DNA from 2 places in the Brevundimonas sp. NPDC007368 genome. Region 1 is predicted to be linked to the other one. Evidence: predicted binding sites of a transcription regulator. Region 1 holds the regulator's gene; the other holds the start of a gene.
What was found. Region 1 encodes LexA, which represses DNA repair genes until DNA is damaged. Its sites were predicted from a motif close to ATGTTCNCNANNTGTTCT; they were not measured.
Positions count from the first base shown of each region.

Region 2: a site for LexA is predicted at 2,372-2,389, ahead of recA (recombinase RecA). Genes of this name have one in related genera too.

Region 1 is NZ_JBIAFA010000002.1:304,231-309,770, forward strand. It holds gene gltX (glutamate--tRNA ligase) at 1-854, opposite strand, end outside; gene ACFYLW_RS05170 (ComEC/Rec2 family competence protein) at 1,021-3,027, shown strand; gene lexA (transcriptional repressor LexA) at 3,008-3,700, opposite strand; gene trpC (indole-3-glycerol phosphate synthase TrpC) at 4,823-5,540, opposite strand, start outside.
Region 2 is NZ_JBIAFA010000001.1:353,300-358,839, forward strand. It holds gene alaS (alanine--tRNA ligase) at 1-266, opposite strand, end outside; gene rraA (ribonuclease E activity regulator RraA) at 399-881, opposite strand; gene recA (recombinase RecA) at 1,194-2,273, opposite strand; gene ACFYLW_RS01785 (CHAD domain-containing protein) at 2,418-3,929, opposite strand; gene ACFYLW_RS01790 (SDR family NAD(P)-dependent oxidoreductase) at 4,167-4,916, opposite strand; gene acs (acetate--CoA ligase) at 5,041-5,540, opposite strand, start outside.

The DNA of each region.
Region 1 (5,540 bases):
TGTTCGTCGCTGAACAGTTCGTGGTCGCCGTGGGCCCAGCCCAGACGCGCCAGATAGTTGCGCATGGCCTCGGGCAGATAGCCCATCTCGGCGTATTCATGAACCGCCTGGGCGCCGTGGCGCTTGGACAGCTTGGCGCCGTCGGGACCGTGGATCAGCGGGATGTGGGCGAAGGTCGGACGGGTCCAGCCCAGAGCGTCATAGATCAGGCTCTGGCGGGCGGCGTTGTTCAGGTGGTCGTCGCCGCGAATGACGTGGGTCACGCCCATGTCGTGGTCGTCCACCACCACGGCCAGGTTGTAGGTCGGGGCGCCGTCCGAGCGCACGATGACCAGATCGTCCAGCGACGAGGATTCCCAGCGCACGCTGCCTTGCACCGCGTCATCAACCACGACGGCCTGATCCAGCGGGCGGCGGAAGCGGATGGTGGAGGGCTTGGCCAGATCGTCGACGGTCGGTTCACGGTCGCGCCAGGGCGAGACGAAGTCGCGGCCCTCGGCCTTGGCGGCGTCGCGCAGGGCGTTGGTTTCGTCGGCGGTCAGGAAGTCGCGATAGGCATGGCCCGAGGCCAGCAACTGCTCGGCGACCTCGCGGTGGCGGTCGGCGCGGGCGAACTGGAAGACCGGCTCTTCGTCGCCGAACAGCTCCAGCCAGGACAGGCCGTCGAAGATGGCCTTGACGGCGTCGTCGGTCGAACGCTCGCGGTCCGTGTCTTCGACGCGGATCAGGAATTTCCCGCCCCGGCTCTTGGCGTACAGCCAGTTGAATAACGCGGTTCTCGCCCCGCCGATATGCAGGTAGCCTGTGGGCGAGGGGGCGAAGCGGGTGACGACAGTCGAGGAAGGGGAGGTCATTCAGGAAGGGTCCGTTGCGGAGGCCCTTATACGCCCGCGCGCGCCAAAGCGAAGCCTTGCCTTAAGGGTTCTTGACGGGGCGCGCGCCGAGGTCGCGGCGCAGACAGATCGGTGGCGATTGTGGGCGCCGGTCTTCTTTGGCGGCGGGTGTGCGATCTATTTCGCGTTGAAGATTGAGCCGGCGGGATGGCCGCTGATGCTGGCGGCGGTGCTGACAGGCGGGGCCTGGCTGGCAGGGCGGCGGGTGGGGCTGGCGCCGCGCTGGACCCTGCTGCTCTTGATGCTGGCTTGCCTGTGCGGCGGGGCGGCGGTCGCCAAACTCAGGACCGAGGCGGTCAGCGGGCCGATCGCGCCGACCTTGGCCGAACCGGCCATGGTCGAGGCCTGGGTCATGGATGTCGACAGCCCCGGCGAGCGCGGCGCGCGAATCGTCGTGGCGCCGGTGCGGATCAAGGGATTGGCGCCCGAGGCGACGCCGGTTCGGTTGCGGGCGACGGTGCGCGGCGCGCCCCCTGCGCCGGGAACGGCCGTGCGGCTCTACGGCATTATGAATCCGCCGCCCGCGCCGGCCAGCCCGGGAGCCTATGACTTTGGTCGCAACGCCTATTTCCAGGGTATGGGTGGGACGCTGTTCGCGCTGGGCCAGACGCGGCCGACCGCTCTGCCAGAGCCGCCATGGCGAGTGCGGATGGCGATGAAGATCAATGCTGCCCGCTATGCCCTGGCGCAGCGGATCGTGGCGCGGCTGGGCGAGCGGACGGGCGGGATCGCCGCCGCCATGACCACGGGACATGAGACCTGGATCGGGCGCGAGGATCTGGACGCCATGCGCGATTCCGGGCTGGCGCATATCCTGTCGATCTCGGGCTTGCACATGGCCATCGTCGGCGGTTTTGTCTTCTTCGCCGTGCGGCTGGGCGTCGCGCTTTGGCCGTGGCTGGCGCTCAGGGTGTCGGGCAAGAAGGTCGCGGCGGTCGCGGGGCTGATCGCGGTCGGGACCTATCTGGTGGTGTCGGGCGCGCCGCCGCCCGCCGAGCGGGCGGCGATCACGGCATCCATCGCCTTTGTCGCCATCCTGCTGGATCGTCAGGCGGTGACCATGCACGCCCTGGCGGTGGCGGCTTTCACGGTTCTGTTGCTGCAACCCGAGGCCATCGTCACGCCAGGGTTCCAGATGTCGTTTGCGGCGACAGCGGCTCTGGTAGCGCTGTCCGAGGTCTGGCCGCGCCGGATCAAGGAGATCTCCGCGCCCTGGCCCATCGTGGCGGCGCAGAGGCTGGGCAGTTGGCTGCTGATCGCCTGCACCGCCAGTCTGGTGGCGGGCATGGCGACCGGGCCGTTCGCCATGCAGCATTTCAACCGCACCGCCGTCTATGGCCTGGTCGCCAACCTGGGCACGGCGCCGGTCGCGGACTTCATCCTGATGCCCGCGCTGGCGCTGGGCGCGGCGCTGGAGCCGCTGGGGCTGGGCGCGCCCTTCCTGTGGCTGGCGGGCAAGGGCGTCGATCTGATGCTGGCCATCGGCCACTGGACGGCGGGGTTGCCGGGGGCGGTGCGGACCATAGCCAGCGCGCCGGCGGCGGCTCTGCCGGTCGCTTTCCTGGGCATCCTGTTCATCTGCCTGTGGCGCGGGCGGTTGCGCTGGCTGGGCCTGCCGCTGGCGGCGGCGGTGCTGATCTGGCCGCGTCCGGCGGCGCCGGATCTGTGGATCGGCGACGGCGGGACCAATGCGGCCTGGCGGCCGGCCGAGGCGGCGGTCGTGGTGCGGCCCGGCGTCCGCCAGTTCGCGGCCGATCTGTGGTCGCGGCGGCGCGGGTTGGCACTGACGCCGAGACCGGAGGAGGGCTGGGCCTGCAGGCGGTCGTTCTGCGCGCCGGAAGCACCTGAGGCCGGGCCGGTCGCCCTGTGGTGGGGCAAGAAGGCGCCGTCGGTCGAGCAGTTGGACGCGATCTGCCGGTCGGCGTCGGTCGTCAGCAGCCGGGCCGATTTGACATGGTTGCCCGCTTCATGCGCGGACCGGCTGGTGCTGGACGGCGTGGACTACGCGCGCGGGGGCTCGGTCGAGCTGTGGCGCGTCGGCGCGGGCTGGAAGGCGGTCTGGGCGACCGACGTGAGGGGGCGCAGGCCCTGGACCCGTCAGGCCGATCCCGACTTCAGTGATAGCGGCGGATAAGGCCGACCAGCTTGCCCTGAACCGCGACCTGATCCGAGCCGTAGATCTTGGTCTCGTAGTTGCGGTTGGCGGGCTCCAGGGCGATGGAGGCGCCCTTCTTGCGCAGGCGTTTCAGCGTCGCCTGTTCACCCTCGACCAGGGCCACAACGATCTCGCCGGACGAGGCGTCGGCGGTCGATTTGATTATCACCATGTCGCCGTTGAGGATGCCCGCCTCGATCATCGAGTCGCCCTCGATCTCGAGCAGATAGTGCTCGCCTGCGCCCAGCATGGTTTCCGGTACCGGATAGCGGGCGGTCTCATGCTCGATGGCGTCGATGGGGGTGCCCGCCGCGATCTTGCCCATCAGGGCCAGTTCGCGCGTGTCGTTGGCAGGCTCAGCGGCGCGAGGGCGACCGCCGCCCTCGATCACGCCGGGCTTGAAGCCCGCGTGGCCGCGCGGCGCGCCCGCGGTCGCCTGTTCCGGCAGCTTGGTCACTTCCAGCGCGCGGGCGCGGTGGGCCAGGCGGCGGATGAAGCCGCGCTCCTCCAGCGCCGTGATCAGGCGGTGGATGCCCGACTTGGACGCCAGATCCAGCGCCTCCTTCATCTCGTCGAAGGAGGGCGAGACGCCCGTTTCCTGAATCCGTTCATGAATGAACATCAGGAGTTCGTGCTGCTTCTTGGTGAGCATGGGCGCAAGGCTTCCAGAACAAGGCGTGAACCGTTGAGGATGTTCTGTAAGTGTTCTTGCTGAATGTCAACTCGGCCGCGTTGAGGGGGCGCTGCCGCTCAAAGCGGTTTCTCTGGATGTCAGCTAAGGGTGGAAAGCTGCAACACCGACTCATGAGGCCCCCTCATCAGCCTCATTGACGTGTCTGAGACGCCTGCGCCTCTGTCTCTCGCGCCGTCGTCGCTCACGAGCTTCGAACCGCTGGATCCAAAAATATCCTCTCCAGCCGAAGAGCAAGCACCAGGGCGCTCCCCAGATCACACTAATGGCGACCGTGGCTGCTGTAGCTCCGAAAAGCAGCATTGGCACTAACCCCACTGAGACTATGAGGACGAGCCAGTTTCCCACACGGTAAAACTCATGATCGAACTCTCGGTCTAGCCAGCGAACGATCGGGTGATGGTGGGGTGTAGTTTTGGGCACCTACAAACGGGACATTGAAAGTAGTCTATCGTCAAGTTCCGCAATGGGTCGATTACGGTCCTGGGCACCGGAGCCCAGAGCGGACATTGGCCTCCAGGCCGAAAAGCGGTCGCCGTCGATGTCAGCTAAAAATGGGAAGCGGATGTTCCACATTTATATCCGAAAGACAGGAGACCCCGTGATGCCCATGATCAATCCGGTTGGGCGTCATGTGCGAACGCACGCGCCTGTCGCGTTATCAGGCTGTTTGATCGCGGCTTGTACGGGAATGACGGGTCACAGCGCGCCCATTTCGTCAGCGCTAGTCGCTCCGACCAACGAGGAAGTCGTCGCATATGTTCAGACGCATTGGTCCAGCTACTCGGAGCGGACCGCACGCTTTCAGCAGCGTCCAAACGACAACGTGTCCCTCATTGGCGTTCGAGACGTCTCCTGTGGATCATATTACGGCATCCCCGAGTGCCGATTTACAGTGACGGTTAGCATCGATGGCGGATCACCTGTCGATCAGCGCCTGTCGAGCCAGTTTGATAGATACCCAGACGGAAAGCTGTTTGAGACAATCGTGCTTATCCATGAGCGCAGGTGGTAAGAGCTGCACCCCGCCAACGTCCGCGACGGGTCGGAAGCTGACATTTCCTGCTGGGCCGATATCCGACGTTAACTCAGCGACAGCAGGGCCTTCGTCGCCGCTTCCACGTCGTCCTGACGCATCAGGCTTTCGCCGACGAGGATGGCCTGGGCGTGGGCGTCGGCGACGCGCTGAACGTCGTCAGGGGTGAAGATGCCGCTTTCGGCCACCAGCAGGGCTTTCACGGGGCTCAGCATCGACAGGCGCTCGGTGGCGTCGAGGTCGACCTCGAAGGTGCGAAGGCTGCGGTTGTTGATGCCCACCAGATCGCCGCCCAGCTTGCAGGCGCGGGCCATTTCGGCCTCGTCGTGGGTCTCGATCAGGGCGTCCATGCCGAAGCGCTCGGCCTCGGCCAGCAGGTCGGCGGCCAGGGCGTCGTCGACCATGGCCAGGATGATGAGGATGCAGTCGGCGCCCAGGGCGCGGCTCTCGGCCACCTGCCAGGGATCGACCAGAAAGTCCTTGCGCAGGCAGGGCAGGGCGACCGCGTCGCGGGCGGCGGCCAGGAAGGCGTCGTCGCCCTGGAAACTGGGGCCGTCGGTCAGGACGGACAGGCAGGTGGCGCCGCCGCGCTCATAGGCCTTGGCCAGCGCGGGCGGGTCGAAGTCGGCGCGGATCAGGCCCTTGGACGGGCTGGCCTTCTTGATCTCGGCGATCAGGGCGGGGCGGCCGGTTTCTTCGGCGACCCGTTCCAGAGCGGCGCGGAAGCCGCGCGGGGCCGAGGCCTGGGCGGCGAGGACCTCGATG
Region 2 (5,540 bases), on a different contig from region 1:
AAGGTGTGGTGACGCGCGGTGTAGCCGACGTTGTCCAGATCGTTGTGCTTGCCGCCGGCGCGCACGCATTTCTGCGAACTGGTGGCGCGCTTGTAGGGCGGGGTCGCGCCGCCGGTGAAGTAGTCCTTGAACGGCACCATGCCCGCGTTGACGAACAGCAGGGTCGGGTCGTTCTGCGGCACCAGCGGAGCCGACTGCACCTTCTCGTGGCCGTCGGCCGCGAAGTAGTCGAGGAAGGTGGAGCGGATCTGTTTCAGGCTGGTCATGGCGTATCGCTCTAAGGAATTCGGGCGCGCGGGGAGAATATCGGAACGGGCGTCATATAGGGATTTTGCGCCGAGCGCATCACTGGCGCGTGATCGCGTGCGCCGGGGCGCGCTTTTCCGATGCGGCGGGCTCTAATCGTGCAGGCGATGTGGCGCGACGATGACCCCGTCGGCGTCGGCGTAGAGCCAGTCGCCGGGGGTGAAGATGACGCCGCCGAAGGCGGTGGGGATGTCGATCTCGCCGATGGCGTCGCGGTCGGCGCGCAGGGGCGTGGTCCCCACGGCCTTCACGCCGACGGGCATGGTGTCGATGACGCCGCTGTCGCGAATGGCGCCGTGGAGGACGATCCCGGCCCAGTTGTTGTCGATGGCCAGTCTGGCCAGGTTGTCGCCGACAAGGGCGCGCTTCAGCGATCCGCCGCCGTTGACCACCAGCACCGCGCCGTGGCCCGGCCGCTCCAGCGCCTGTCGGACCAAGGCGTTGTCGTCCAGCACGCTGAGGGTGCGAACCGGACCGTGGAAGGCCGTCGCCTGGCCGAAGCTGCGGAACGGGATGTGGCAGACCTTCACCTTTTCGGGGTGGGCGTCGCAGAGGTCGGCGGTGGCGGGGATCATGGGAGGCTCCGGGGCTTGAAGGTGAAGTTTGCCCGGCGGGGCGCGGCGAGAAAAGAGCGGTTTGTTTCTACATCCGCTCATCCCCGCGGAGGCGGGGACCCAGTGCTTTGGCGGCAAGCACGGGCGGTCAGCGATGGTGCGTGAGGCTCTCACTAGGTGCCCGCCTCCGCGGGGATGAGCGGAAACTGAAGGCGAGCCAGATAAAAAGAGGCCCGCCCGAGATGCTCGGGCGGGCCGGCTCCGTCCGACCGACCCCGCGGGGTCGGTAGGCGGGTCGCGGGGACGACGGACGGAAGCTGTGTCGGAGGGAGATCAGCCCTCCATGTCCTGACCTTCATCGGGCTCGGGCGCGCCCAGCATGTCGTCGGCGATCTTGGCCGTGGACTGGCGCACGGCCTTCTCGATGGCGAGGGCCATGTCGGGGTTGTTCTTGAGGAACTCCTTGGCGTTCTCGCGGCCCTGGCCGATGCGGGTGGAGTCGTAGGAGAACCACGAACCCGACTTCTCGATGATGTTGGCCTTGACCCCCAGATCGATGATCTCGCCGATCTTGGAGATGCCTTCGCCGTACATGATGTCGAAGATGACCTCGCGGAACGGCGGGGCGACCTTGTTCTTGACCACCTTGACGCGCGTGGTGTTGCCGACGACCTCGTCGCGGTTCTTGATCGCGCCGGTGCGGCGGATGTCGAGGCGGACCGAGGCGTAGAACTTCAGCGCATTGCCGCCCGTCGTTGTTTCCGGCGAGCCGTACATGACGCCGATCTTGTGGCGGATCTGGTTGATGAACAGGACGATGCACTTCGACTTGGAGATCGAGGCCGTCAGCTTGCGCAGGGCCTGCGACATCAGACGGGCCTGAAGGCCGGGCAGGCTGTCGCCCATCTCGCCTTCGATTTCGGCGCGCGGGGTCAGGGCGGCGACCGAGTCGACCACCACGATGTCCACGGCGCCCGAGCGCACCAGGGTGTCGACGATTTCCAGGGCCTGTTCGCCGGCGTCGGGCTGCGACACCAGCAGGTCGTCGAGGTTGACGCCCAGCTTTTGCGCATAGACGGGGTCCAGCGCGTGTTCGGCGTCGACGAAGGCGGCCACGCCGCCCTTCTTCTGGACCTCGGCCACGGTGTGCAGGGCCAGGGTCGTCTTGCCCGAGGATTCCGGGCCGAACACCTCGATGACCCGCCCGACCGGCAGGCCGCCGATGCCGAGCGCCATGTCCAGGCCCAGCGAACCGGTCGAGACGCTCTCGATCTCGTTCACCAAACCGCCCTTGCCGAGCTTCATCACCGAGCCCTTGCCGAAAGCGCGATCGATCTGCGCGATCGCCGCCTCAAGAGCGCGTTGCTTTTCGCCGTCTTCTTTACCCACGAGCTTCAATGCCGCCTGTGCCATTGGTTTTCTCTCCCTTGCCATGATTCCATTCTGGGCTTTGGGAGAGACCCGCCAGGACCCGCTCCCTCTGTGAGACGGACTATGTGCATGGTTTGTTCTGGTTCACAAGATGTTCTCATTTGCGTGTCGAGAACAAAATGCGATCTACGACCGTTTCTGACGTGGTCGGCATCCGGTCCAGAAGGGCCTGGCGTCGTGGAAACGCCCGCAGGCCTTGAGCGCGGCGGCCAATAAGGCGGCCTCGTCGCGCTCGCGCCGACCGATGACGCGTCCAGCGGCGAAGGCCACGCTTGGGTCGTCCAGAGCGGCCTCGCCCGGGATTTTGTCGCGCGCCACGGCCAGGTCGTTCAGTTGGCCGAGCGTGTCCTGCAGCCGTTCCAGCGCCTTGAGGTAGCGGGCGCGGCGGCGGCGGGCGGGAAAAAGATCGGCGAAGAACTCGGCGGCGTAGCGCAGACGCTTGGCGCGGATGCGCAGGTGGTGCCGGGCCTCGACGTCTAGATCGTTCAGGTCGCGGGCGCGTTTTTCGACCTGACGATGCAGGCGGCTGAGGGCCTCGGCGGCGAAGGGCGCAACGGGGGCGTCGGACAGGACCGCCGTCTCGATCCAGGCGGTCGTCTCCAGCATCAGCAGGGCGTAGCGGGGCGAGGCGATGGCCGTCAGAACGCGGTCATAGGCCTGCCCCCGGGCGGTCAGCAGGTGACGGCCCAGGGCCGCGAGGCCGGGCGAGGGGGCCGCCAGCGCCGTGGGGTGGAAGACGTCGCGGATGAAGACGTCGAGGTCGCGGGCGGCGTCGGCCTCGTGCGCCAGCCATTTCAGTTCGGCCTCGATGCGCTCGCGTTCGGCCTCGGCCAACAGGGGCTTGAAGACGCCGACGGCGGCGCGCAGGCGGCGTAAGGCCACCCGCATCTGATGCACGGCCTCGGGGCGGCGCACGATCCGCAGCAGTTCGGCGTTGGCCGAGACCTGGGCCAGACAGGCCATGGCGATGCGGCGGAAGGCGGTGGCTGCCGATGCATCAGGCGACAGGGGCGTGGCGACGGCGCGACGGGGGCTGCGGCTCTCGCCGTCGGCCAGCCGCCAGCCGCGCTCGGCCTTGCTCTCGAACACCGGGACGATGGCCAGGTCGCGCGCCAGCCGCCGGGCGAGGCTGAACAGGGCGGCGGGCGGCCCCGCCTTCAGCTCCAGTTCCAGCTCGTAGATGGGCTCGCGGCGCTCTCCGGCGGACAGTTCGCCGGCGTCGAAGGCGACTTCGATCCGGGCGCCCTCCCAGTCGACCATGCGGATGCGGCGGACGACCGTGGTGGCGAAGCGGGGCGACAGGTCGCGGCGGCGGCCCTTCAGAAGTTTATGGGCGGGCGTGGCCTTGAGCGCGGCGAGGTCGAGGGCCTCGGAGGCGACTTGGACCTCCCACTCGTCGCGGGCGGTCTGGCCGGGGGCGGTCTGGCGCTTCAGGGTCTGGACGAAGCCGTCCGGCGTGGCGCGAACCCTCAGGCCGCACCCCGCCGCGCGCAGGACGCTGTCGGGAGTGTCGAAATAGACCGAGCGCAGCGACTGGCTGGTCTGGGGCCCTTGCAGCGCCGGGTGGCCTGACAGACGCACGACCGCGCCCGGCCCGAGCCGGAACTTCAGTTCGGTTTCGGTCGCGGGCGAAGCCATGGGGGTAGTTTAGGCTTCTCGCCGCCATCTCGGAAGCGGCGAAGCTCGTGGGCGATCCTCCCCTGCGCAGCGGGGGAGGGGGACCATGCGCAGCATGGTGGAGGGGGCGAGGGCGGATGTTGCCGTTGAAGGTCGGCCGCACGGCGTGGGGCACTTGTCGAACGGGGCGGTTGCATCCGCCCCCTCCACCGCCTGCGGCGGTCCCCCTCCCCCGTAGACGGGGGAGGATCAAGGGCGTCAGCCCCGCGCCACCTGGAAGCCGGCGAAGGACTGGCTGACCGGCATCAGCTCCAGGGCGTTGATGTTCAGGTGCGGCGGCAGGGTCGCGACCCAGAACAGGGTCTCGGCGATGTCTTCGCCGGTCATGGGCTGGGCGCCGCCGTAGAGGGCGTCCGACGCCGCTTGATCGCCGCTGGTGCGGACCAGGGTGAACTCGGTCTCGGTCATGCCGGGCTCGATGGAGGTGACGCGCACCCCGGTGCCGTGCAGGTCCGAGCGCAGGCCCAGCGAGAACTGGCGGACGAAGGCCTTGGTGCCGCCATAGGCGTTGCCGCCCTTGTAGGGATAGGTCGCGGCCACCGAGCTGATGTTCAGGATGGCGCCCTTGCGCGCGATCAGGCGCGGCAGCAGACGGCGCGTGATGGTGACCAGACCGGTGATGTTGGTGTCGATCATCTGACGCCACTGATCCAGATCGGCGTCCTGGGCGGCGGCGGTCCCCAGCGCCAGCCCCGCGTTGTTGATCAGGACGTCGATGTCGCCAAAGCCCTCGGGCAGGGCGTCCAGGACCGCGTCGATGGCGGCCTCGTCGCGGATGTCGAAGACGAGGGGATGGACCACGTCCGCGCCCAGCTCGGCGACCAGATCATTCAGACGCTCGGCGCGGCGGCCGGTGGCGATGATCTTCCAGCCCGCCGAGGCGAAGCGGCGCGCTGCGGCCTGGCCGATGCCCGCCGTGGCGCCGGTGATGAGGACGGTTCCGCTCATGGTCTGCTCCTGTTCGCTGTCGCCGGTTGTCTAGCGCCGCCGCAGCCCAGGCTCAAATGACGAAACGGCCGACGCCCCTTTCGGAACGCCGGCCGCTTGCTCCGGGGAGAGCGGGGGAAGGTCGTCAGGCGGCCCGGTTCTTCACCAGATCGTCGACGACCGAAGGGTCGGCCAGGGTGGAGACATCGCCCAGGGCGCCCAGTTCGTTCTCGGCGATCTTGCGCAGGATGCGCCGCATGATCTTGCCGGATCGGGTCTTGGGCAGGCCCGGTGCCCACTGGATCACGTCGGGGGCGGCGATGGGGCCGATCTCGGTGCGGACGTGGGCGACCAGTTCCTTGCGCAGGGCCTCGGTGGCCTCCACGCCGCGCACCAGGGTCACATAGGCGTAGATGCCCTGACCCTTGATGTCGTGGGGGAAGCCGACGACCGCCGCCTCGGCCACGATGTCGTGCAGGACCAGGGCGCTCTCGACCTCGGCCGTGCCCATGCGGTGGCCCGAGACGTTGATGACGTCATCGACCCGGCCGGTGATCCAGTAGTAGCCGTCGGCGTCGCGACGGCAGCCGTCGCCGGTGAAATACTTGCCCGGATAGGTCGAGAAATAGGTGTCGAAGAAGCGCT